DNA from 2 places in the Roseixanthobacter psychrophilus genome. Region 2 is predicted to be linked to the other one. Evidence: riboswitches for the same ligand, from Rfam matches in the RefSeq annotation. Region 2 holds a riboswitch; the other holds the start of a gene.
The links. Region 2 has a riboswitch for S-adenosylmethionine ahead of V5F77_RS18985 (O-succinylhomoserine sulfhydrylase). Riboswitches for the same ligand answer to the same signal wherever they lie in the genome.

Region 1 (4,363 bases), on a different contig from region 2:
CATCGTCGATCTGAAGGAAGCGGTCGTGCAGGCGGCGCCCCCGGGACACTCGGATGTCGATCTCGCCGAACTCTTGGGCCGGGTCGCGGAAGGCCGCGATTTTCTTCAGCATGAGATCGCCGAAGCTGTCGCCGTTGGGGTCGACACGCTTGTGACGGCGGGGACGAGGATTGATCAGGCCGCGGATCGAGACGCCCTGGTACTGGGTGGCCGTCGCGAACTGCTGCAGGTCGTCAGCGTCCAAGTAAGGGTCAACGAATAGGACGTGAGAGCGTGCGCGGGCGATCAGCCCGCACATCCAATCCACTGTCTCCTCGCGATTGTGCTCAAACAGGCGAACGCCGGGTGGGATTTGCGGGGCCTCCGCAGGCCGTAGCGCGCCCTGCCGCTCGGCCCGCGCGTCCTGGAGGCATTCGAGCGCCCGCAAGGGTGTCATAGGGGGCTCAGATTGCCGCGCTGGGGCGGGTCGGACATACACCGTGCGCGCACCCGCATCAGGGGCACGTGTCGGTGGGTCGACGTAACGAGCCTTGGCCTCAGCTCCCACAGAGGAGGAGACAGAGACGCTGCGGAAGAAGAAGGCCGGCGGCTCGCGGTCCAATACGCCGCGTACGGGACAGAACAACTCCTCGCGCACCATGGCGACCTGGGAGGGCGCTGGAGCGCGGAAGCGGCCAAGTGCGTTTGGCGAGCCTTCGGCGCGCCACGCCGGCGCTCCCGCGCGAACCTCTTCGACCGCCATTCGCAGTGACGTGACATTGGCACCCCGTCGCGGGGTGCCGCCAAGCTCCAGGGTCTCTGGTGTCACCGACCGATTGACGATGCGCGCGCCAAAGCCGCGCAGCAACGGATTAGGCGCAATCAGAACGCCCGAGCCCAACCAGTCATCATAAGCCAATAAATCAAAATGGATGTGGTCACGAAGCCATTGCCGGGCGCGGCCTTCGGCGCTGACGTTGACCATGCTATCGCGCAGCGCTTGAACCGGCTCGGCCAGAGCCGCCATCGGCACCAAGCGATGTAGCCGCGGCCGCCCGTGCCATGATGGCGAGAAGGGCGGCGGCTCCGCGAGGACCGTAAACCCGTCGTAGTCGGGTTCAGGACCTAGCGCCGAGGCGGTGATCGCAAAGGCCTTGCCCGGAATAGTAGCGCGCCCCTGTTTCAAGGCCTCGTACCAGTCGAGCGCATCTGCCAAACGCAGCGCGGTCCGACCTACGCACAGCCGATCGCCACCGAAGTTGTCCCACCAGCCGCCGCCTGGCGGATTTGGGGGAGCTGGCATTTCGGTCGGCAACAGCTCAACCGAAGCGAACAGCAGATGGTTCACCCGGTCGCGCACGAGTGTGACCAGGCGCAATACGCCAGCGTTGTAGTCGCCAGGGACAAGAGGCGGCCATCGCTCTGGCGGCGACGCCGGCCTAGGGGAAGCCGTCGATTGCATGAGGTGGAATATGGTAGGGTCTGTCGATGGACGCGAGTCAGATCTCCTTCCAGGCGGACTAATAGCGCGCCTTATCCCCACCTCGCCGGCAAGTGGAGCGTCGTGTTTTCGGCCCCACTCCGGCGTCTGTTTCTTGCGCACAGCCTATCGGGAGCAGGAGACGCCCCTCAAGCTGTAAATTACATCGTACTGTCGACGGAGTTCGGCGGCCATAGCGCGTCGTAGCGTACGAAAGACGGTGGCTCCCCGAGTTGGATCCAAACTACGCCGATCGATAAAAAGTCGTGTGCCCGAATTTTGCGCGGCAGCTTTTGCCGATCCCGCGCCAGAAGCCGACGGTCGGTAGCCGGCCCCAGATGTGCCTCGGAAATCATTTCCCGGCTACGGTCTGACAGACGCCAACGACCGAACCGGGTTGGTTAGGCGATACGCCAGTTTCGGGATAGCGATGAACGATAGCCGCCGTTGCCCTCACGCCCCGGCTTTCTCGAAAAGGATGATGAAACGGGAAGGCTAAGTGTTTTTTCTCGCTGCACTGTCCGCAATTCTCGATGGCTAATTCGCGTGATTCCCTGCCGATCAAGCAGGGCTGCAACGCTGGGATCGTTCAGCGTCGCGGCGTCATGCACGCGAATACCCGCATGGTGACAGTCGTAGCCCCGCAGCTCCTCCCCTTCCAAGACCGGGTGGGCAAACAGCTCCGTTACGCCGCGAGGTAGGTTAGCACACGCCTCGAACATCACGTCGCGGGTGGGGCGCGGCCAAGTGTAGATTAAATGATCCACTGACAACACTCCCCGCGCCGCCGCCAGTTCGCGCGTCGAAAAGGGCGCATGGAGAGGAAGCCTGATTGGGACGTCGAATTGCTCGGCAAGGTCGAGGTAGATCGCGAATAGTGATTCGCTCGCATGGAGGACATCCATGTGCGTGTCGATGTGAGTAACATCAACGCCCCATGCCAAGGCCGCATAGATCTGGGCGCAACATTCGGAGCGCACGTCCTCGTCGTCCTGCTGCGCCACGGCAAGCGCCGTTGTGGCAGGCAGGAAGCCGTCAGCATCGTGTAGCGAGACAGCTCCGGTGAGACTCCGCCAGCGATAGCCCGGATGTTCGCTGGTCAGGGTTAGATGAACGCCAAGCGGCAAGCCCCGAAACATGCGCGCCGCCTCGGTCGCCCAAGGGCAGGGGACCATCAGCGAGGCACCCGTGGCGATGCCGCAGGTCATGGCTCGAAACGCTGCCACGTTGGCGCTATGGCTCGATCCCACGTCGTCGCAGTTGACGATGAGAAGCCGGTCCTCACGGCTAAATCCAAGCCGCTCGGCAAGGGTTGGGTCATTCATAGACATGCAGCGTCGCTTCTCGCACTGGTTCGACGCTTTGTGGCTTGCTCCGTTTAGTTGCCGGCTCGGCCACATCCCCTTGCAGGGCACCACCTTGCCTGGATCGGCAGGTTGGTGTTGGGCGTCGCCCCAACTCTTGATGCTGATACCACTCTACTGGTTGCCACTCGGCACCACAATTCGCTCCTTCGCGCCGTTCCCGGACTGGGAGCCCTTTACGGGACAGTCCAGGCGGCTCCCACAGCCCGATGCGTCCGGCGAGGCCGCTTTCCCGAAATCTGTTCCCGAGTGGATTTTCCCGAAACTGCGCGCGGTCGTCTCGAACGGCGGGTTTCGGGATCACTCCAACGACCGGTTGAATGACAATCAAGGGGTCGGCTGCAGAACGGCGGCTATCGGCACAGCGGCAGCCAAGACCGGCCAGTCTGCCACCGGCCCCATAACGGACGTTCGGGCACGCAGTTGGCAAGGTCTGCTTCTGGCGCGTCCTGCGCGTCTATACCCCGCCATAGAGGGCTACCTGGACCATGGAGTCCCTGCTCACGAGCGCAGTGCAATCGATCGAGATTGGCGTTGAGGATTTCCGTTCATCGGACCCGCGACGGCTGATCTCCGCCGTACGTAACGTCCGGGCGGGGGTTCTCCTCCTTTGCAAAGAGAAGCTCCGCGCCTTGTCGCCGGCTGGAAGCGACGAGGTGCTCATCAAGGCCCGCATCACCCCAGGACTCGATGCTGCCGGCAACCTCGTCTTCAAGGGCCAGGGCGAGAAGACCGTAGACGAGCAGCAGATTATCGAGCGGTTCGGCCAGCTTGGGATTAAGCTCGATTGGGTGCCCCTGCGAAAGCTGACGAGGCATCGCAATGTCTTGGAGCACTACCGGTTCGCAGGCAGTCCCGACGACCTACGGGAGGTCGTCGCGCAGTCGGCGATGATGATTCGCCGCCTATTCGACGTCCTCGGCCTCGATCCGGCGGAAGCGCTGGAGTCCGACACCTGGGAGTTTCTTCTCTCCAACGAGAGCGTGTTTCAGGACGAATTGGTCCGATGCCAGGCCTCGACCCGCACGCTGCGCTGGCGGTCGCCAACAATGCGCCTCGCCGCCGCGACAGAGCTCGTGTGCGCGGTCTGCAAGTCTGCGCTCGTCGAACTAGAGGACCCCGCCGACACCGACCAGGACACAGCTCGCCTCAGGTGTCGCGTATGCCCCATGACCTTCCCGGCGAAAGGCCAGATTTGGCCAACCTTGGTGAGCCACTTCGCCCGAAACCTCTATGTCGCCGCGACACAGGGAGGCATGCCACCGCTCTTGAAATGTGACGTCTGCGGTGAGGTCGCGGTCGTCGTCGACGAAGGCGCTTGCGCAGTGTGCCGCCGGGACGGCTACGAGCTTCGCTGCGAGGTGTGCAACGAGGTCGTCACGGAGGAGGATCGCGAACAAGGTAACAGCCGATGCCCTCAGCACCTCGATGCTGAAATCGCCTTCTTTTCCAGGGATCTGGTCACAGGGCATGACTGATGAGTCGAGGCGTAAGGTCGCCCGCCGCAAGTTGCTTCATTAGAGGCCCCTTCAAATAGGGA
Region 2 (17,041 bases):
GCGCCGCGACGGGGGCCGGAACCGCCGACTGGGCAGCGGAGACGGCCGCGAGCATGTCGCCCTTGGTCACCCGGCCATCCTTGCCGGAACCGTCCACGCCCGCCGGCGACACGCCGCTTTCGGCGGCAATGCGGGCGACGGCGGGGCCGTTGGCGTCGGAGGTCGCGGCCTTGGCGGGCGCGGGCGTGGCGGGCGCGGGCTTGGCCGGAGCTGCAGCCGCAGCCTTGGGGGCTTCAGCCTTCGCGGCCGGCGCCGCAGCGGCGCCGGAGCCCTCGCCGAGCATGCCGAGCAGGGCGCCGACGCCGACCGTCTCGCCATCCTTGGCGACGATTTCGGACAGCACGCCGGCGACGGGCGCCGGCACTTCCACGGTGACCTTGTCGGTTTCAAGCTCAACCAGAGGCTCGTCGGCTTTCACCGCCTCGCCCGGCTTCTTGAACCACTTGCCGATGGTCGCTTCCGTCACGGATTCGCCGAGCGTTGGAACGCGGATCTCGGTGGCCATGGGGATCGTCTTCTTTCGTTGGGGCGGGTTGTCGAGCGAGAGAGCCTGTCCTCAGCTGAGGGCGTCCTCGAGGAACGCCTTCAGTTGCGCGAGATGCTTGGACATGAGCCCGGTGGCAGTGGCCGCGGATGCCGGACGGCCGGCATAACGCGGACGCTTGGAAGCGGCGCCGATATTCTCCAGCACCCATTCCAGATAGGGTTGCACGAAGGCCCAGGCGCCCTGGTTCTTCGGCTCTTCCTGGCACCAGACCACTTCCGCGTTCTTGAAGCGCGCGAGTTCCTGAACCAGGGTCTTGAGCGGGAACGGGAACAATTGCTCGACGCGCATCAGATACACGTCGGTGGTTCCGCGCTTCTCGCGCTCCTCATAGAGGTCGTAATAGACCTTGCCGGTGCACAGCACCACGCGGCGGATCTTGTCGTCCGCCACCAGCTTCACCGAATCCGCGGTCGGATGCGACTGGGCATCGTCGAACAGGATGCGATGGAACGTGGTGCCCTGCGCCAGGTCCGACAGGCTGGAGACCGCCCGCTTGTGACGCAGCAACGACTTCGGCGTCATCAGGATGAGCGGCTTGCGGAACTCCCGCTTCATCTGGCGGCGCAGGATGTGGAAGTAATTGGCAGGCGTCGTGACGTTGGCCACCTGCATATTGTCTTCCGCGCACATCTGCAGATAGCGCTCCAGGCGGGCGGAGGAATGCTCCGGCCCCTGGCCCTCATAGCCGTGCGGCAGCAGGCACACGAGGCCCGACATGCGCAGCCACTTGCGCTCGCCCGAGGAGATGAACTGGTCGAACACCACCTGCGCGCCGTTGGCGAAGTCGCCGAACTGCGCTTCCCACAACACCAGGGTGTTGGGCTCGGAGAGGGTGTAGCCATATTCAAAGCCCAGCACCGCCTCCTCCGAGAGCATCGAATTGATGACCTCGTACTTGGCCTGATCGGCGCTGAGATGGTTGAACGGCTTGTAGCGCGCCTCATTCTCCTGGTCGGTCAGCACCGAATGGCGCTGCGAGAAGGTGCCGCGCTCCACATCCTGGCCGGACAGGCGCACCGGGTTGCCTTCTTCCAGAAGTGAGCAGAAGGCCAGGGCCTCGCCGGTCGCCCAGTCGATCCCCTCGCCGGTCTCGATCGCGTTGCGGCGGTTGTCGAGGAAGCGCTGGATGGTGCGGTGGACCGTGAAGCCCTCCGGCACGCGGGTGATCTTCGCGCCGATATCCTTCAGGCGATCGAGCGCGACGCCCGTGTCGCCGCGGCGCGGATCGTCATCCTCGTGGATCGCCTTGAAGCCGGCCCAGCGGCCGTCCAGCCAATCCGCCTTGTTGGGCTTATAAGCTTGGCCGGCCTCGTATTCGCCTTCCAGCCGCTCGCGCCATGCGGCGCGCAGCTTGTCCGCCTCGGCGGGCTCCAGCACGCCTTCTTCCACTAGGCGATTGGAATAGAGATCGAGCACGCCGGGATGCTGGCGGATCACCTTGTACATGTGCGGCTGGGTGAACGAAGGCTCGTCGCCTTCGTTATGGCCGTAGCGGCGGTAGCAGAACATGTCGATGACGACAGGCTTGTGGAACCGCTGGCGGAACTCGATCGCCACCTTGGCGCAGAAGGTCACCGCTTCGGGATCGTCGCCGTTCACGTGGAAGATCGGCGCCTCGATCATCTTCGCCACATCGGACGGATAGGGCGAGGAGCGCGAATAGCGCGGATTGGTGGTGAAGCCGATCTGGTTGTTGATGATGAAATGGATCGAGCCGCCGGTGCGGTGACCCTTCAGGCCGGAGAGACCGAGGCATTCGGCGACCACGCCCTGGCCGGCGAAGGCGGCATCGCCGTGGATCAGCAGCGGCAGTACCTTCACGCGCTCGCTGTCCTTCAACTGGTCCTGCTTGGCGCGCGCCTTGCCGAGCACCACGGGATCGACGATCTCCAGGTGCGAGGGGTTCGCGGTCAGCGAGATATGGACCTTGTTGCCGTCGAACTCGCGGTCGGACGAGGCACCGAGATGGTACTTCACGTCGCCGGAGCCCTCGACCTCGTCAGGCGCCCAGGAGCCACCCTTGAACTCGTGGAACAGCGCGCGGTGCGGCTTGCCCATCACCTGCGTCAGGGCGTTCAGGCGGCCGCGATGGGCCATGCCGAACACGATATCCTCGACGCCGAGGCTGCCGCCGCGCTTGATGATCTGCTCCAGCGCCGGGATCAGGCTTTCGCCACCGTCCAGGCCGAAGCGCTTGGTGCCGGTATATTTGACGTCGAGGAACTTCTCGAAGCCCTCGGCTTCCACCAGCTTGTTGAGGATCGCGCGCTTGCCCTCGCGGGTGAAGCTCACTTCCTTGTCCGGCCCCTCGATGCGCTCCTGGATCCAGGCCTTCTCCTCGGGCGAGGAGATGTGCATGAACTCGACGCCGATGGTGCGGCAATAGGTGCGGCGCAGGATGGCGATCATCTCGCGCACGGTGGCGAATTCCAGCCCGAGCACGTTGTCGATGAAGATCTTGCGGTCGAGATCGGCCTCATAGAAGCCGTAGGACACCGGGTCCAGCTCGGGCGCCTCGCGCGGCGGGGTGAGCTTGAGCGGGTCGAGATCGGCATGCAGATGGCCGCGCATGCGATAGGCGCGGATCATCATCAGCGCCTTCACGGAATCGCGCGTCGCCTGCTGCACGTCGGTGGAGGAAAGCTCGATGCCCGACTTCTGGGCCTTGGCCTGGACCTTGTCCGAGACCTTCTTCTCGACCTCGATCCAATTGCCGTCGAGGGCCGAGACCAGTTCTCCATTGGCATGGATCGGCCAGCCCGGCTTTTTCCAGGAGGCGCCGTCGGCGTTCCTGCGAACCTGGGCGGGGTCTTCGTTCAGTGCCGCGAAGAAGCTCTGCCACTGCGCGTCCACCGAAGCTGGATCAGCTTCGTAGCGGGCATAGAGGTCGTCGATCCACTGAGCGTTACCTCCATAAAGAAAGGAGGTGGCGAGAAGCTGTTCGTTCTGGTCCGCACGCGACATGGGCTTAATCCCGGATGGCCTTGGCGCCGTGGTCTAAGAGCGCAACTCGCGCCGAAAACCAAGCCCCAAGAGCCGAGCGCTGCCATAAAGTTGAGGCAGGGACGACAAAGGCCCCCGCCTTTCGATCGGCACCCCCCCGGCTCAGCCGAAGGTGCGACAATCGACGCCCCGTACATAAACCTGCCGCAGGGAGCACGGAAGGGACAATCCGTGTCCTTTTGGCAGCTTTCTCCGCAGGGCGGATGTGTCCCCTATGCACGCAGTGCCGTCGTGGCGCGAAGAACGGCACGCCCGCAAAAAGGGCGAACGGCCCGGCGCGGATGCGCCGGGCCTTTGTGGGTTCAGCCCTTGAGGACTTCGACCAGGGTCTTGCCGAGGCGCGCCGGCGAGGGGGAGACGCGGATGCCGGCCGCTTCCATGGCCGCGATCTTGTCTTCCGCACCGCCCTTGCCGCCCGAGATGATCGCGCCCGCATGGCCCATGCGGCGGCCCGGAGGCGCCGTGCGGCCGGCGATGAAGCCAACCATCGGCTTCTTGCGACCGCGCTTGGCCTCGTCCGCGATGAACTGCGCCGCATCTTCTTCCGCGGAGCCGCCGATCTCGCCGATCATCACGATCGACAAGGTGTGCGGATCGGCCAGGAACAGCTCCAGCACGTCGATGAACTCGGTGCCCTTCACCGGGTCGCCGCCGATGCCCACCGCGCTGGTCTGGCCGAGGCCTTCCTGCGTGGTCTGGAACACCGCCTCATAGGTCAGCGTGCCCGAGCGCGACACGACGCCCACCGAGCCCTTCTTGAAGATATTGCCCGGCATGATGCCGATCTTGCATTCGCCAGCGGTCATCACGCCCGGGCAGTTCGGCCCGATCAGACGCGACTTGGAGCCGGACAGCGCCCGCTTCACCTTCACCATGTCCAGCACCGGGATGCCCTCGGTGATGCAGACGATGAGCGGGATTTCCGCGTCGATGGCTTCCAGGATCGCATCGGCGGCGCCCGGAGGCGGCACATAGATCACGCTGGCATCGGCGCCGGTGGCTTCGCGCGCCTCGATCACGGTGTCGAACACCGGCAGGCCGAGATGGGTGGTGCCGCCCTTGCCCGGCGAGGTGCCGCCGACCACCTTGGTTCCGTAGGCGATCGCCTGTTCGGAATGGAAGGTGCCGTTCTTGCCGGTGAAGCCCTGGGTGATGACCTTGGTATTGGCGTCGATAAGCACGGACATCACGCAGCTTCCTTCTTCACCGCGCCCACGATCTTCTGCGCGGCGTCGTCGAGGTCATCGGCGGGGATCACATTCAAGCCGCTCTCGCGGATGATCTGCTTGCCCAGTTCAACATTGGTGCCTTCCAGGCGCACGACCAGGGGCACTTCCAGGCCGACGGCCTTGACCGCCTCCAGGACGCCGCGCGCGATCACGTCGCACTTCATGATGCCGCCGAAGATGTTCACCAAGATGCCCTTCACGTTCGGGTCTGCGGTGATGATCTTGAACGCCGCCGTCACCTTCTCTTCCGTGGCGCCGCCGCCCACGTCGAGGAAGTTGGCCGGGCTTTCGCCGTACAGCTTGATGATGTCGAGGGTCGCCATGGCGAGGCCCGCGCCATTCACCATGCAGCCGATGGTCCCATCGAGCGTGATGTAGGCGAGGTCGTACTTGGAGGCTTCGATTTCCTTGGCGTCTTCCTCGGTCAGGTCGCGCAGCTCGACCAGGTCGGGATGACGGAACAAGGCGTTGCTGTCGAACGACACCTTCGCATCGAGCACCACCAGACGATTGTCCTTGGTGACGATCAGCGGGTTGATCTCAAGCATTTCCATGTCGGTCGCGACGAACGCCTTGAACAGCGTGTCGGTCAGCTTGCCCGCCTGCTTGGCGAGATCGCCGCTGAGGCCGAGCGCGTCGGCAACCTTGCGGCCGTGGAACGGCTGCGCACCGGTGGCCGGATCGACCGAGAAGCTGACGATCTTCTCAGGGGTGTTGTGGGCCACGTCCTCAATGTCCATGCCGCCTTCGGTGGACACGACGAACGAAACCCGCGAGGTGGTGCGGTCCACCAGCAGCGAGAGGTAGAATTCCTTCTCGATGTCGGAGCCGTCCTCGATATAGAGCCGGTTCACCTGCTTGCCGGCGGGGCCGGTCTGGATGGTGACCAGGGTGTTGCCGAGCATCTGCGACGCGAAGGCCTTCACCTCCTCCACCGACTTGGCGAGGCGCACGCCGCCCTTTTCGCCAGCCGCGGGCTCCTTGAACTTGCCCTTGCCGCGTCCACCGGCGTGGATCTGGGACTTCACGACCCAGAGCGGGCCGCCCAACTCGGTCGCGGCCTTCTCGGCCTCGTCCGCGCTAAAAACCGCGATACCGCGGGAAACCGGCGCGCCGTAGCTCTTCAGCAGCGCCTTCGCCTGGTACTCATGGATGTTCATGGGGCTTCGTCCCTAAGGGTTTCGAAGTGACCCACTCCATGCGGAGTGGAACATTTCGGCAGTGTCAAAGCCGGCGGTTGATCCGCCCGACAGGGAAACGGCGGCTCGAAGGCCGCCGTCGCGCACTTAACTCACTTGCTCAGATCGGGCGCGATCTTGAGGCAAGCATCAACAAGGCCTTGAACGGCCGCAACAGACTTGTCGAAATTGGCGCGCTCGGTGCGGTCCAGTTCGACCTCGACGATGCGCTCGACGCCGCCCGCGCCGATCACCACAGGGACACCCACATAGATGTCCTTGAGGCCATATTCGCCGGAGAGATAAGCGGCGGTCGGCAGGACGCGCTTCTTGTCCTTCAGATAGCTCTCGGCCATGGCGATGGCGGAGGCCGCCGGGGCATAGAAGGCGGAGCCGGTCTTGAGCAGGTTGACGATCTCCGCGCCGCCGTCACGGGTGCGCTGGATGATGGTGTCGATCCGCTCCTGGGTGGTCCAGCCCATCTTGATCAAGTCGGGAACCGAGATGCCGGCGACCGTGGAATAGCGGATCAGCGGCACCATGGTGTCGCCGTGGCCGCCCATCACGAACGCGGTCACGTCCTTGACGGAGACCTTGAACTCGTCGGCCAGGAAATAGCGGAAGCGGGCGCTGTCCAGCACGCCGGCCATGCCGACCACCTTCTCCTTGGGCAGGCCGCAGGACTTCTGCAGCGCCCACACCATGGCGTCGAGCGGGTTGGTGATGCAGATCACGAAGGCATTCGGCGCATATTTGGCAATGCCGGCGCCCACCTGCTCCATGACCTTGAGGTTGATGGAGAGCAGGTCGTCGCGGCTCATGCCGGGCTTGCGCGGCACGCCGGCGGTGACGATCACCACGTCGGCACCGGCGATGTCTTCATAGGAATTGGCGCCGCTGAGCTTCGAGTCGAAGCCTTCGACCGGGGAAAGTTCCGCCAGATCCAGCGCCTTGCCTTGCGGCGTGCCCTCGGCCACGTCGAACAGGACGACATCGCCCAATTCCTTGAGACCAGAAAGAAGGGCGAGCGTGCCGCCGATCTGGCCGGCTCCGATCAAAGCAATCTTGTTGCGCGCCATGGGGGGATGTCCTCGGATACGGGCAATATGGGGCGGCCAAGGCCGAGCGGGGCTTGACTACTCCCATCCGGCAAGGGGTTCAAGACGCGCGCAGTGCACAATCGCAGCCCGAACCCCGGGCTCTGCTTATATCCATCGCCGCGCGACTGCCAATTGGTCCAAGGGCGAAGCCGCAGGTTGCAGTCTGCGGGACACCCACAACACGACGATGACGCGGCGCTCAGGTCTCCACGAGGCCGGTGGTATCGCCGGAGGCGACGGAATCGGCGCGGCCGTGGGTGCGGCCGAGATAGTCCGTCGAGCGCATCTCGTGCAGGCGCGAGACCGTGCGGGCGAACTCGAAGGCCTCCGCCCCATCCGACCCGAGATAGAGCTTCTCCGGCTCCGCCGCCGCCGAGGCGATCAGCTTCACGCCGCCGTCGTACAAGGTGTCGATCAGCGAAATGAACCGCTTGGCTTCGTTGCGATGGTCGCCGTCAAGCACCGGAATGCCTTCCAGCATCAGCGTGTGGAAGGCGCGCGAGACCCTCAGGTAATCCCCTGCCCCGAGCGGCTGCTCGCACAGATCGGCGAACGAGAAGCGCGCCGCCCCGTTGCCGGCGAGCGGCACCGGGATCTGCCGGCTGTGATTGGCGATCGAGGTCGGACGCCCGCCGTCCGGCCCGGCGATCTTCGCCCACGCCCGGTCCAGCGCCTCATGGGCCGCAGCGTCGAGCGGCTCGTACCAGACCGGGAGCCCTTCGAGCTTCTCCATACGGTAGTCGGTGCGCGCGTCGAGGTTCAGCACCTCCATCTTCTCGTCGATGATGGCGATGAACGGCAGGAACAGCGCGCGATTGAGCCCGCCCGCGTAAAGATCGTCCGGCTTCACGTTCGAGGTCGCGACCACCACCACGCCGTCGGCAAACAGCTTCTGGAACAGCCGGCCGAGGATCATGGCATCGGCGATGTCGGTGACGTGGAACTCGTCGAAGCACAGGAGCTGGGCCTGCTTGGCAATATCCTCGGCCACCGGCTGCAGCGGATCGGAGGTCTTGCGCTCGCCGCGCTTCTGCGCCTGCCGCTCGGCAAAGATCCGGTCGTGCACGTCCGCCATGAATTCGTGGAAATGGGCGCGCCGCTTGGCCCGCACCTCCACGCTTTCGAAGAACAGGTCCATCAGCATGGTCTTGCCGCGCCCGACCTCGCCATAGACGTAGAGGCCGCGCGGCGCGGTCGGGGTGCGGCGGTGGAACAGCCAGCCAAGCGCCGAGGATTTGCGCGCCAGGGCGCGATCGCGCAGTTCCACTTCCAGGCGCGCGAAGGCCTGGACCACCGCGGCCTGCGCGGGATCGGAGGTAATGTCCCCCGCACGCACCATGGCTTCGTAGCGGGAAAGAACGCGCGCGCCAGCCGCCATCATATCTCCTCCAGATGCGAGGCGTGACGCCCGGCAACCTGCGCCGCTTTAGAGCATGCGCGGCAAAAACTGAACGCTTTTTGCGTGCGGTGCGGCACGGCGAAAAAATGCAGGCCCGCGCCTGCCGGGTACGAAAAACGCGGATCAAGGAAACCAAGCCGCGCTTTCCGCGTTTCCCTCTTAGACCGGCTCGCATGCGAGATGCCACGCAGCGGGTCGCCACCAGATCAAACATACGGGCCGAAGTCCCTTTGGGCGCAGCTTGCGCAGGGGAGGAGGCTTGCCCGCGCCCAGGAGGTAACCATGAACAAGTTCATCACCACCGGCACGGCCCTCGTCGCCTTGACCCTCGCCGCCGCCTCCGGCATGTCCGCCGCCGCACGGGCCGATGATTCCGTCAACCAGGTCAATGACAGCCAGATCCAGCTGCGGCAGATGGATTATCTGCGCGCCCATGGCGGCTACATGTTGCTCCAGGACCAGCAGTCCCAGTCGGTGGGGGGTCGCAACTCCACGATGATCCTGCCGGCGCCGCGGGTGTACGTGCCGGCCTATCAGATGGAGTACGCGCCGGTAATGATCGCGCCCTCCGACGGCTACATGGTCCGCTGAGGCCCTCGAAACGGGATGACCGGCGCCGTTCGCGGCAGCCGGCTTCGCGTCGGGAGTATGCGCCGTCACGCTCTGGACTTTTTCCGCGTGCCATGAACCCTTGCGATCCATTGCCTTGAATCGCACGGGGGAAGCGATGCAGGACCCGCAGGGCGGAGCGAACGAAAAGCCAAATCCGCTGCTGCCCGACGCACAGGAGCCGACCACCCTCGTCAGCATCCTCGGGCGCTGGCTCTCCGATCACGATCCCGGCGGCATCGACAGGACCCGCGCGCTCCATCTCGCGATCTCCTTCATCCTGGTGATCTGCCTCGGCTATGCGACTTCGCGCGCGCTCGGCCTCAACCTGGACGTGATCTTTCCCATGGCCGGGGCGATGACCGCCCTCGTGCTGATCAATTTCACCCCCTCCGCCAGCCGCCGCACGGAAGCGCGAAGCTTCACCAAGCTGTTCGCGCTGACCCTCTCCCTGCTGGTTGCCGTGGTGCTGGTGGCGCCGGGCAACGATCCCACCAACGAACTCGGCATGAAGCTGATGCTGGTGCCGCTCACCTGCATCGCCCTGTACCTGCGCCGGTTCGGCATGGAGGGGCAGCGCACCGGCATCGCTTTGATCATCGTCGCCACGGTGGCGGCGGTGCTGCATCCCACGCGCATGCAGGCGGCGTGGCTTCTGCTGGCGGCCGTGCAAGGCGGGATCGTCACGTTCCTCGTGCGCTTCACGCTCGCTCGCCCGTCCGCGCTGAAGGTCTATTCCAGCTCGGTGATCGAAGCGGGTGAGGCGGTCGGTGAATATCTTCATCTGCTCGGGGCCTGCGTGCGGTCGGGAATCACCGTCCCGCCGCCGCCAGCGGAGATGCTGGACCGTATCAAGATCCGGGTGCGCGCCGCGCTGGTGAATGCCGCCTCCGAGGACCCCCAGGCGCGCGGCTATATCGAGGCGGTGCGGTCCCTGGTCTACCGGCTGCGGGTGGCGACCCAATTGCTGGGCGATTGCATTCCCCCGCCGCAGCAGGCGGCGGGCCCCTGGCGCGCGCCGCTGGCAGCCTGCGCCGACCAGATCGCGCGCCATCTCGAACGCGGGCTGGGCCACCCGTTCGACGAGCCCGAGCGCATGCGCAAGGCCATCGGCCGGTTGCGCGAGGTGGCCATTCAGCCCGACATCGCCCCGAAGGAGCAATTGGCGCTGTTGCGCGCGGTGACGGCGTTCGACCGCCTGTTCCTTGTCGTCACGGACCTGTCGCGGCTGGAAAGCGTCGATCCCGCCTGTTGGCACGACGCGCCGGCGCCCGACGCGCTGAGCGCCCCGCAGCCTGCGGCAGCGCCCGTCGCGCAAAAGGCGCAGAAGGGCATGCCGTTCTACACGGCGGTGGCCATACAGGGCCTGGTCGCCACGACCATCACCACCATCCTCGACCTGATCGTCGGGCTGGACCATGCCTATTGGGCGACCATGACGGTGATGTTCGTGCTCGGCAACAGCCTGGGCGAGACCTATGTGCGCGTGCGCTATCGCACCGTCGGCACGCTCGCCGGGGCGGTGATCGGCATCGTCTGCCTGATCGTGCTGGACCAGAATGTCTGGCTGCTCGCCGCGCTCTGCCTGGTTGCCCAGATGATCGGCCTCGTCACCCAGCGCGACCGCTACGACGTGGCCTCCGCCGCGACCGGCCTTTCAGTGGTCGTGGGGCTGCACCTCGTCACCGGGCTCGGCGCCGACGGCATGGTCGCCCGAATCTATGAAACCGCCATCGGCGCCATTGTGGCGCTGGTTGTGTCCTACGTCGTTTTTCCGGTCTATGTCGCGGACCAGATCCGCAACCAGGTGGTCAGCATGGTCAGCCAGTGTCGCACCGCCTTCGCCAATTGCTGGCCGCGCAAGGGTGGCATGCACGGAGAAATCGGCAATGTCACCGCCGCCTTGTCGGCCGATCTCAGGCAATTGTCGGAGCGCCTGCCCCACCTCGGCGCGGAGACCTCGCTTGGCTTCCGCTCCGCCGGAGACGTGGTGACCCTGGTCTCGACCCTGGAAATCCTCATCACCTATCTGGCGTTGCTGGAGGATGTCGCGCACCGGCTGGATTCGCTGTCGCCGCCGCCGGAGACCGTGACGATCCTCGAAGCGGCGCGGGCACGCACGCTCTCAGCGTTCGATCAGGCCTTGGGCCTCGCGACGCCGGCCGCCAATCCCGGCACAGCCCCGGAACTCGATGCCGCGGTTTCGGTGGCGATGGAGATGGCCACCGACCAGAGTGCCCGCCGCCTGCTGCCGTTCCTCGCCGATTATCTCAGCTTTTCGGAAGCCGTGCTGCGGCCGCTGGGCGATCTCGGAACGGTGCTCAATCCCATCCCCGCGCGCCCTGCCGCGAAGCCAGCGGTGCGGGAGCGCGAGCGGGAAGCCGCCTAGAGCGGCTCGGGTAAAGCGAATGCGGGCCCGTCCCGAACGGGAGCGGTTCGCGCGTCCCGTGCACCGCTCCAGGATCAGGCGGCCGGCGCGAACGGGCGGAAATGCTTGGAGAGCTTCAGCCCCTGCCCCTGGTAATTGGAGCCGAGCCCCTCGCCATAGAGGGCCGTCGGCCGCGCCGACATGCGCTCGTACACCAGGCGGCCCACGGTCTGGCCGTGTTCGAGGATGAAGGGCACCTCGCGCGAGCGTACCTCCAGCACCGCGCGCGCGCCGCTTCCGCCCGCCGCGGCATGGCCGAAGCCGGGGTCGAAGAAGCCGGCGTAATGCACGCGGAATTCGCCCACGAGGGGATCGAACGGCACCATTTCGGCGGCAAAATCCGGCGGCACCTGCACCGCCTCGCGCGAGGCGAGAATGTAGAAGGCATCGGGATCCAGCACCAGGCTGGTGCGCCCGCGCGCCCGGATCGGCTCCCAGAAATCCTCGACATCGAGCAAGGCGCGGCGGTCCACGTCCACGACTCCGGTATGGCGCTTGGCGCGGAAGCCCAGCAGCCCGCCCCAGGCCTCGCCGGCGAGATCCACGCCCACCGCGATGCCGCCGCCGACCACGTCGGGCTTTTCGGCATCCACCAGATGCTCCATCCGCTGGAGCGTCAGCAGTTCCAGGTCGGAGAGCCGGGAGACCCCACGCCGAAACCGCACCTGCGACAGGCGCGAGCCGGTGCGCGCGAGGATCGGAAACGTGCGGGGGGAAATTTCGAGGAACAGCGGCCCCTCATATCCCGCCGGAATGGCATCGAAGGCGCGCGCGCCGTCGGCGATCACGCGCGTGAACACATCGAGCCGGCCGGTGGAGCTTTTCGGATTGGTGGCGGCGGAGACATCGGCCGGCAGCTTCAGCTTCTCGAACACCTGCACCAGATAGACGCAGCCGGTTTCCAGCACCGCGCCGTCCGCGAGATCCAGCTTATGGAGCGCGAGATCCTCCAGCCGCTCCTTCACGCTGATGCCCGCACCCGGCAGGAAGCTGGCGCGGATGCGCCACGCGGTGCGGCCGAGCCGCAGATCGAGGCTGGCCGGCTGGATCTGATCGTCGTCGAACGGCCGCTTCGCGACGATGCCACCGGCCTCGTGCAGCGCGGCAATGGCCTGTGACGGCAAGATGCCCGGTTTGAGCTGGTCCACCTGCGATCCGCCTCCCCTGTCCTGCGTTCGGTTTAACGGACGCATCCCTTGACGCCAAGGGCGCCAGGCGCTTTAACTGATGCGGTTCCGTGGTGAATTTGAGCCGGCCGGCTTGCTGCCACGCTAAATAAATCGCTAAAAGGCCGGGGATCGTGAAGGGCATTTCGCCCTTTCCTACACGTCCTCGGCCTCAGTTGAGGCTCGAAGACCTTGGCCCATATCCCCCCGGATTTCTCCACCCTCCATCCCGATACCCTGCTGGTTCAGGGTGGCACCACCCGTTCGCCCTATGGCGAGACGGCGGAAGCGCTCTATTTGACCCAGGGCTTCGTCTATGACGATGCGGAATCCTGCGAGGCGCGGTTCAAGGGCGAGGATCCCGGCTTCATCTATTCGCGCTACGGCAATCCCACCACCGCCATGTTCGAAAGCCGCATGGCGCTGCTGGAGGGATGCGAGGCCGCCCGTGCCACGGCCTCGGGCATGGCGGCGGTGAATGCCGCGCTGATCTGCCAGTTGAAGGCCGGTGACCATGTGGTGGCCGCCCGCGCGCTGTTCGGCTCCTGCCGCTGGATCATCGAGGAATTCCTGCCGCGCTTCGGGGTCGAGACCACGCTGGTGGACGGCACCGATATCAATGCCTGGCAAGCGGCGGTGAAAAGCAACACCAAGGTGCTGTTCCTGGAAAGCCCCACCAATCCGACGCTGGAGATCATCGACATCGCGGCGGTGGCGAAGATCGCCCATGCCGCCGGGGCGCGGCTGGTGGTGGACAATGTGTTCGCCACACCGCTGCTGCAGAAGCCGTTCGAACTCGGCGCCGACGTGGTGGTCTATTCCGCCACCAAGCATATCGATGGCCAGGGCCGCTGCCTCGGCGGCGTGATCTTGTCGTCGGAAGCCTTCGTCACCGAGGGTCTGCAGACCTATCTGCGCCAGACCGGCCCCTCCATCTCGCCGTTCAACGCCTGGGTGCTGCTGAAGGGCATGGAGACCCTGGCGCTGCGCGTGGAGCGCCAGCAGGCGAGCGCCGCCACCATCGCTGATGCGCTCGCCACCTCCTCCAAGGTGGAAAAGGTGCTTTACCCCTTCCGCGCCGACCATCCCCAGGCGGAGCTGGCGCGGCGGCAGATGAAGGGCGGCGGCACGCTGACCACCTTCGTGGTCGGTGGCGGCAAGGAAGGCGCGTTCCGCTTCGCCAACGCGCTGCGGCTGATCCGCATCTCCAACAATCTCGGCGATTCCAAGAGCCTGCTGACGCACCCCGCCACCACCACCCATCAGCGCTTCACCCCCGAGGCGCGGGCTGAGATGGGCATATCCGACGGACTTGTCCGCCTCTCCGTCGGCCTGGAGCATCCGGGCGACCTGATCGCCGACCTCACGCAGGCCCTGGGGCAGGTGTGACGCCGAGTCACCCGCCCCGCGAGTCTCCCACCGCATGCCGCAGTTGCGCCCGGGACGCTTCGCGGGTTCACTGTGTGTGACACGGACGAATACGAGGGGGTTGGGATGTATCGGGCGACGACGCGCCAGATCCAGGTGACGGCGACGCCGCGCTACGTGGCGGAGCGCTCGGACCCGGAGCAAGGCAGCTTTTTCTGGACCTATACCATCGAGGTGGTCAATCTAAGCGGGAGCGTGGTCCAATTGAAGGCACGCCATTGGGTGATCGCCGATGCCCATGGCCATGTGGAAGAGGTGCGCGGCCCCGGCGTCGTCGGCGAGGAGCCGGTGCTCCCTCCCGGAGGGCGCTTCGAATACACCTCCGGCGTGCCGCTTGCGACCGCCATGGGCATCATGAGCGGGCATTACGAGATGTTGACCGAGGAGGGCGAATCCTTCTCCGTGGAGATCCCGGCTTTCTCCCTCGACATGCCGGACATGCGCCGCATCCTCAATTGAGATGTTAGCCCCCCATGCAAGCGGTCAAGGCTCCCACCATCTCCGCCGAGGCCACGCAGCCGCTTGACGCGCGGCCCATCGCTGCGGCCCTCGGGGCGGTGGTGGTCATCCTGGGCGTGAGCATGCTGCTGCCCGCTCTGGTGGATTATTCCGCCCGCTCGGGAGAACAACAGGTGTTCGTCGGCACCTCGGCGGTGACCGTCTTCGTCGGGGTCCTCCTGTGCGTCACCGGCCGCGGCGCCAATTTCCGCCGGCTGGACCTGCGCCAGGCGTTCCTGTTGACCAGTTCGGTCTGGGTGGTTCTCACCGCCTTCGCCGCCCTTCCCTTCATGTGGGGCAAGGCGGGGCTCAGCCCGGTGCATGCGGTGTTCGAGGCTATGTCCGGCCTCACCACGACCGGCTCCACGGTCATGACCGGGCTCGACGACCAGACCCCCGGCATCCTGCTGTGGCGCGCCTTGCTGCATTGGTTCGGCGGGGTCGGCATCGTGGTGATCGCCATCGCCGTCCTGCCCACGCTGAGCGTCGGCGGCATGCAATTGTTCCGCATGGAATCCTCCGACAAATCGGAGAAGTTCCTGCCGCGCGCCGGGGCCATCGCCAAGGGCCTGCTGCTGGCCTATGTGCTGCTCACGCTCGCCTGTATCGCAAGCTATGCGGTCGCGGGCCTCACCCTGTTCAATGCCGTGACCATCGGCATGTCCACCATGTCCAGCGGCGGCTTCGCCAATTCCGACAGCTCGCTCCAGGTCTTCACCACGCCGGCGGTGGATTATGTGGCCGTGGTGTTCATGCTGCTGGCGAGCCTGCCGTTCCCGCTCTATATCCGCGCGCTCTCGGGCGATGTGACGCGGCTGTTCACCAATTCCGAGGTGCGCCTGTTCCTGGCGATCGTGGCGGCCTTCACCTTCGCCTCGTTCGTCCAGCAGACCGTGCAGGGGGTGGCGCATGGCGAGGTGGCGTTTCGCGGCGCCCTGTTCACGGTCGCCTCGCTGATCTCAACCACCGGCTTCATGGCCGTGGACTATACCAATTGGGGGCCGCTCTCCGACGCGCTGTTCCTGGTGCTGATGTTCCTCGGCGGCTGCACCGGATCCACCTCGGGCGGACTGAAGGCGCTTCGCATCGCCATCACCGCCAAGGCGATCCGCCAACACCTCAAGCGCATCTCCTACCCGAACGGCCTGTTCCCGATCCGCTATGGCGGGGCGCCGGTGGCCGACGATATCGTTGCCTCGGTGCTGGGCTTCGTTTTCCTGTATTTCGCGACCTTCTGCATCGTCGCGGCGGTGCTGAACTGCATGGGGCTCGATGTGCGCACCGCGCTCTCGGCCACCATCGCCTGCCTTGCGAACGTCGGGCCGGGGCTCGGGCCGATTGTCGGTCCGGCGAGCAATTATGCCGGCCTGCCGGAGGGCGCGCTGGTGCTGCTGACGCTCGCCATGCTGCTCGGGCGCCTGGAGATCCTCACGGTGCTGGTGCTGCTGCTGCCGCGCTTCTGGGTGCGGTGAGCCCCCAGAAGCGACGTCGGACCTTGAGCGTCAGAAGGCGTCAGGACGCCGCGTCATCGCCGCCCAGTACTTCCTCGGCCGCGAAGCCATAACTGCGGCCGCAGAATTCGCATGTGACCGAAATCCGCCCGTCGTCCTGCACCATGCCGCCGCGCTCCTCGCGGCTGAAGGACGAGAGAACGCCGAACACCCGCTCGCGCGAGCAGGTGCAATGGGCGATCACCGGCTGGGGCTCGAACACCCGCACCCCGCGCTCATGGAACAGGCGATAGAGCAGTGCTTCGCTCGGCAAGGCATCGTCGAGCAGTTCGACGTCCTCGAGCGTGCCCACCAGCGACTGCGCCTCCACCCAGGCATCGTCCGGGGTCAGGTCGTCGAGCGCGCTGCCCTCGGGTGCATCGCCGGGATGCAGATCGCCCTGCGCCGCCCGTCCCGCCTCGGCAGGAAGGAACTGGGCCAGGAGGCCGCCGGCGCGCCAGGCGGACGGCCCGCCGCCGGGCTTGATCTCCTCGCCCACCGCGAGGCGGACGCGGGTCGGGATCTGCTCGGACTGCTGGAAATACTGGTGGGCGGCCGCTTCCAGGCCCTCGCCCTCCAGGGCCACCACGCCCTGGTAGCGATTGGCGGACAGCCCCTGGTCGATGGTCATGGCGAGATGGCCGCGCCCGAGCAGGGTGGCGGGAGCGGCGGCATTGCCGGCCTCCGCCTGCGCCACCGCATCGGCATCGAAGCGGGCATAGGCGCGCACCTTGTCCGGGCTGACGAAATCCACCACCACCATGTCCACCGGCCCGTCGGTCCGGGTCTGGAGGATGAAGCGGCCGTCGAACTTCAGGGACGATCCCAGCAATATGGTCAGCGCCGCCGCCTCGCCGACGACGCGCTTGACCGCATCGGGATAATTGTGATGCACCAGCAGCGCATCGAGCATGGAGCCGATCCGCACCACGCGGCCGCGAATGTCGAGCGCGTCCACCTGGAACG

Region 1: it holds a riboswitch for S-adenosylmethionine, as region 2 does, so the genes downstream of both, V5F77_RS28185 (ChbG/HpnK family deacetylase) here and V5F77_RS18985 (O-succinylhomoserine sulfhydrylase) in region 2, are expected to answer to the same signal.

The regions. Positions count from the first base shown of each region.
Region 1 covers NZ_JBAFWT010000091.1:345-4,707, forward strand. Annotated here, with positions in the region: gene V5F77_RS28180 (VPA1262 family N-terminal domain-containing protein) at 1-1,339, opposite strand, end outside; gene V5F77_RS28185 (ChbG/HpnK family deacetylase) at 1,861-2,790, opposite strand; SAM-I-IV-variant riboswitch at 2,828-2,932, opposite strand; gene V5F77_RS28190 (hypothetical protein) at 3,312-4,301, shown strand.
Region 2 covers NZ_JBAFWT010000024.1:38,515-55,555, reverse strand. Annotated here, with positions in the region: gene odhB (2-oxoglutarate dehydrogenase complex dihydrolipoyllysine-residue succinyltransferase) at 1-505, opposite strand, end outside; gene V5F77_RS19025 (2-oxoglutarate dehydrogenase E1 component) at 557-3,511, opposite strand; gene sucD (succinate--CoA ligase subunit alpha) at 3,853-4,737, opposite strand; gene sucC (ADP-forming succinate--CoA ligase subunit beta) at 4,737-5,939, opposite strand; gene mdh (malate dehydrogenase) at 6,071-7,036, opposite strand; gene zapE (cell division protein ZapE) at 7,257-8,438, opposite strand; gene V5F77_RS19000 (hypothetical protein) at 8,739-9,047, shown strand; gene V5F77_RS18995 (FUSC family protein) at 9,184-11,454, shown strand; gene V5F77_RS18990 (2'-deoxycytidine 5'-triphosphate deaminase) at 11,529-12,686, opposite strand; SAM riboswitch at 12,721-12,800, shown strand; gene V5F77_RS18985 (O-succinylhomoserine sulfhydrylase) at 12,861-14,048, shown strand; gene apaG (Co2+/Mg2+ efflux protein ApaG) at 14,154-14,546, shown strand; gene V5F77_RS18975 (TrkH family potassium uptake protein) at 14,561-16,057, shown strand; gene V5F77_RS18970 (Hsp33 family molecular chaperone) at 16,098-17,041, opposite strand, start outside.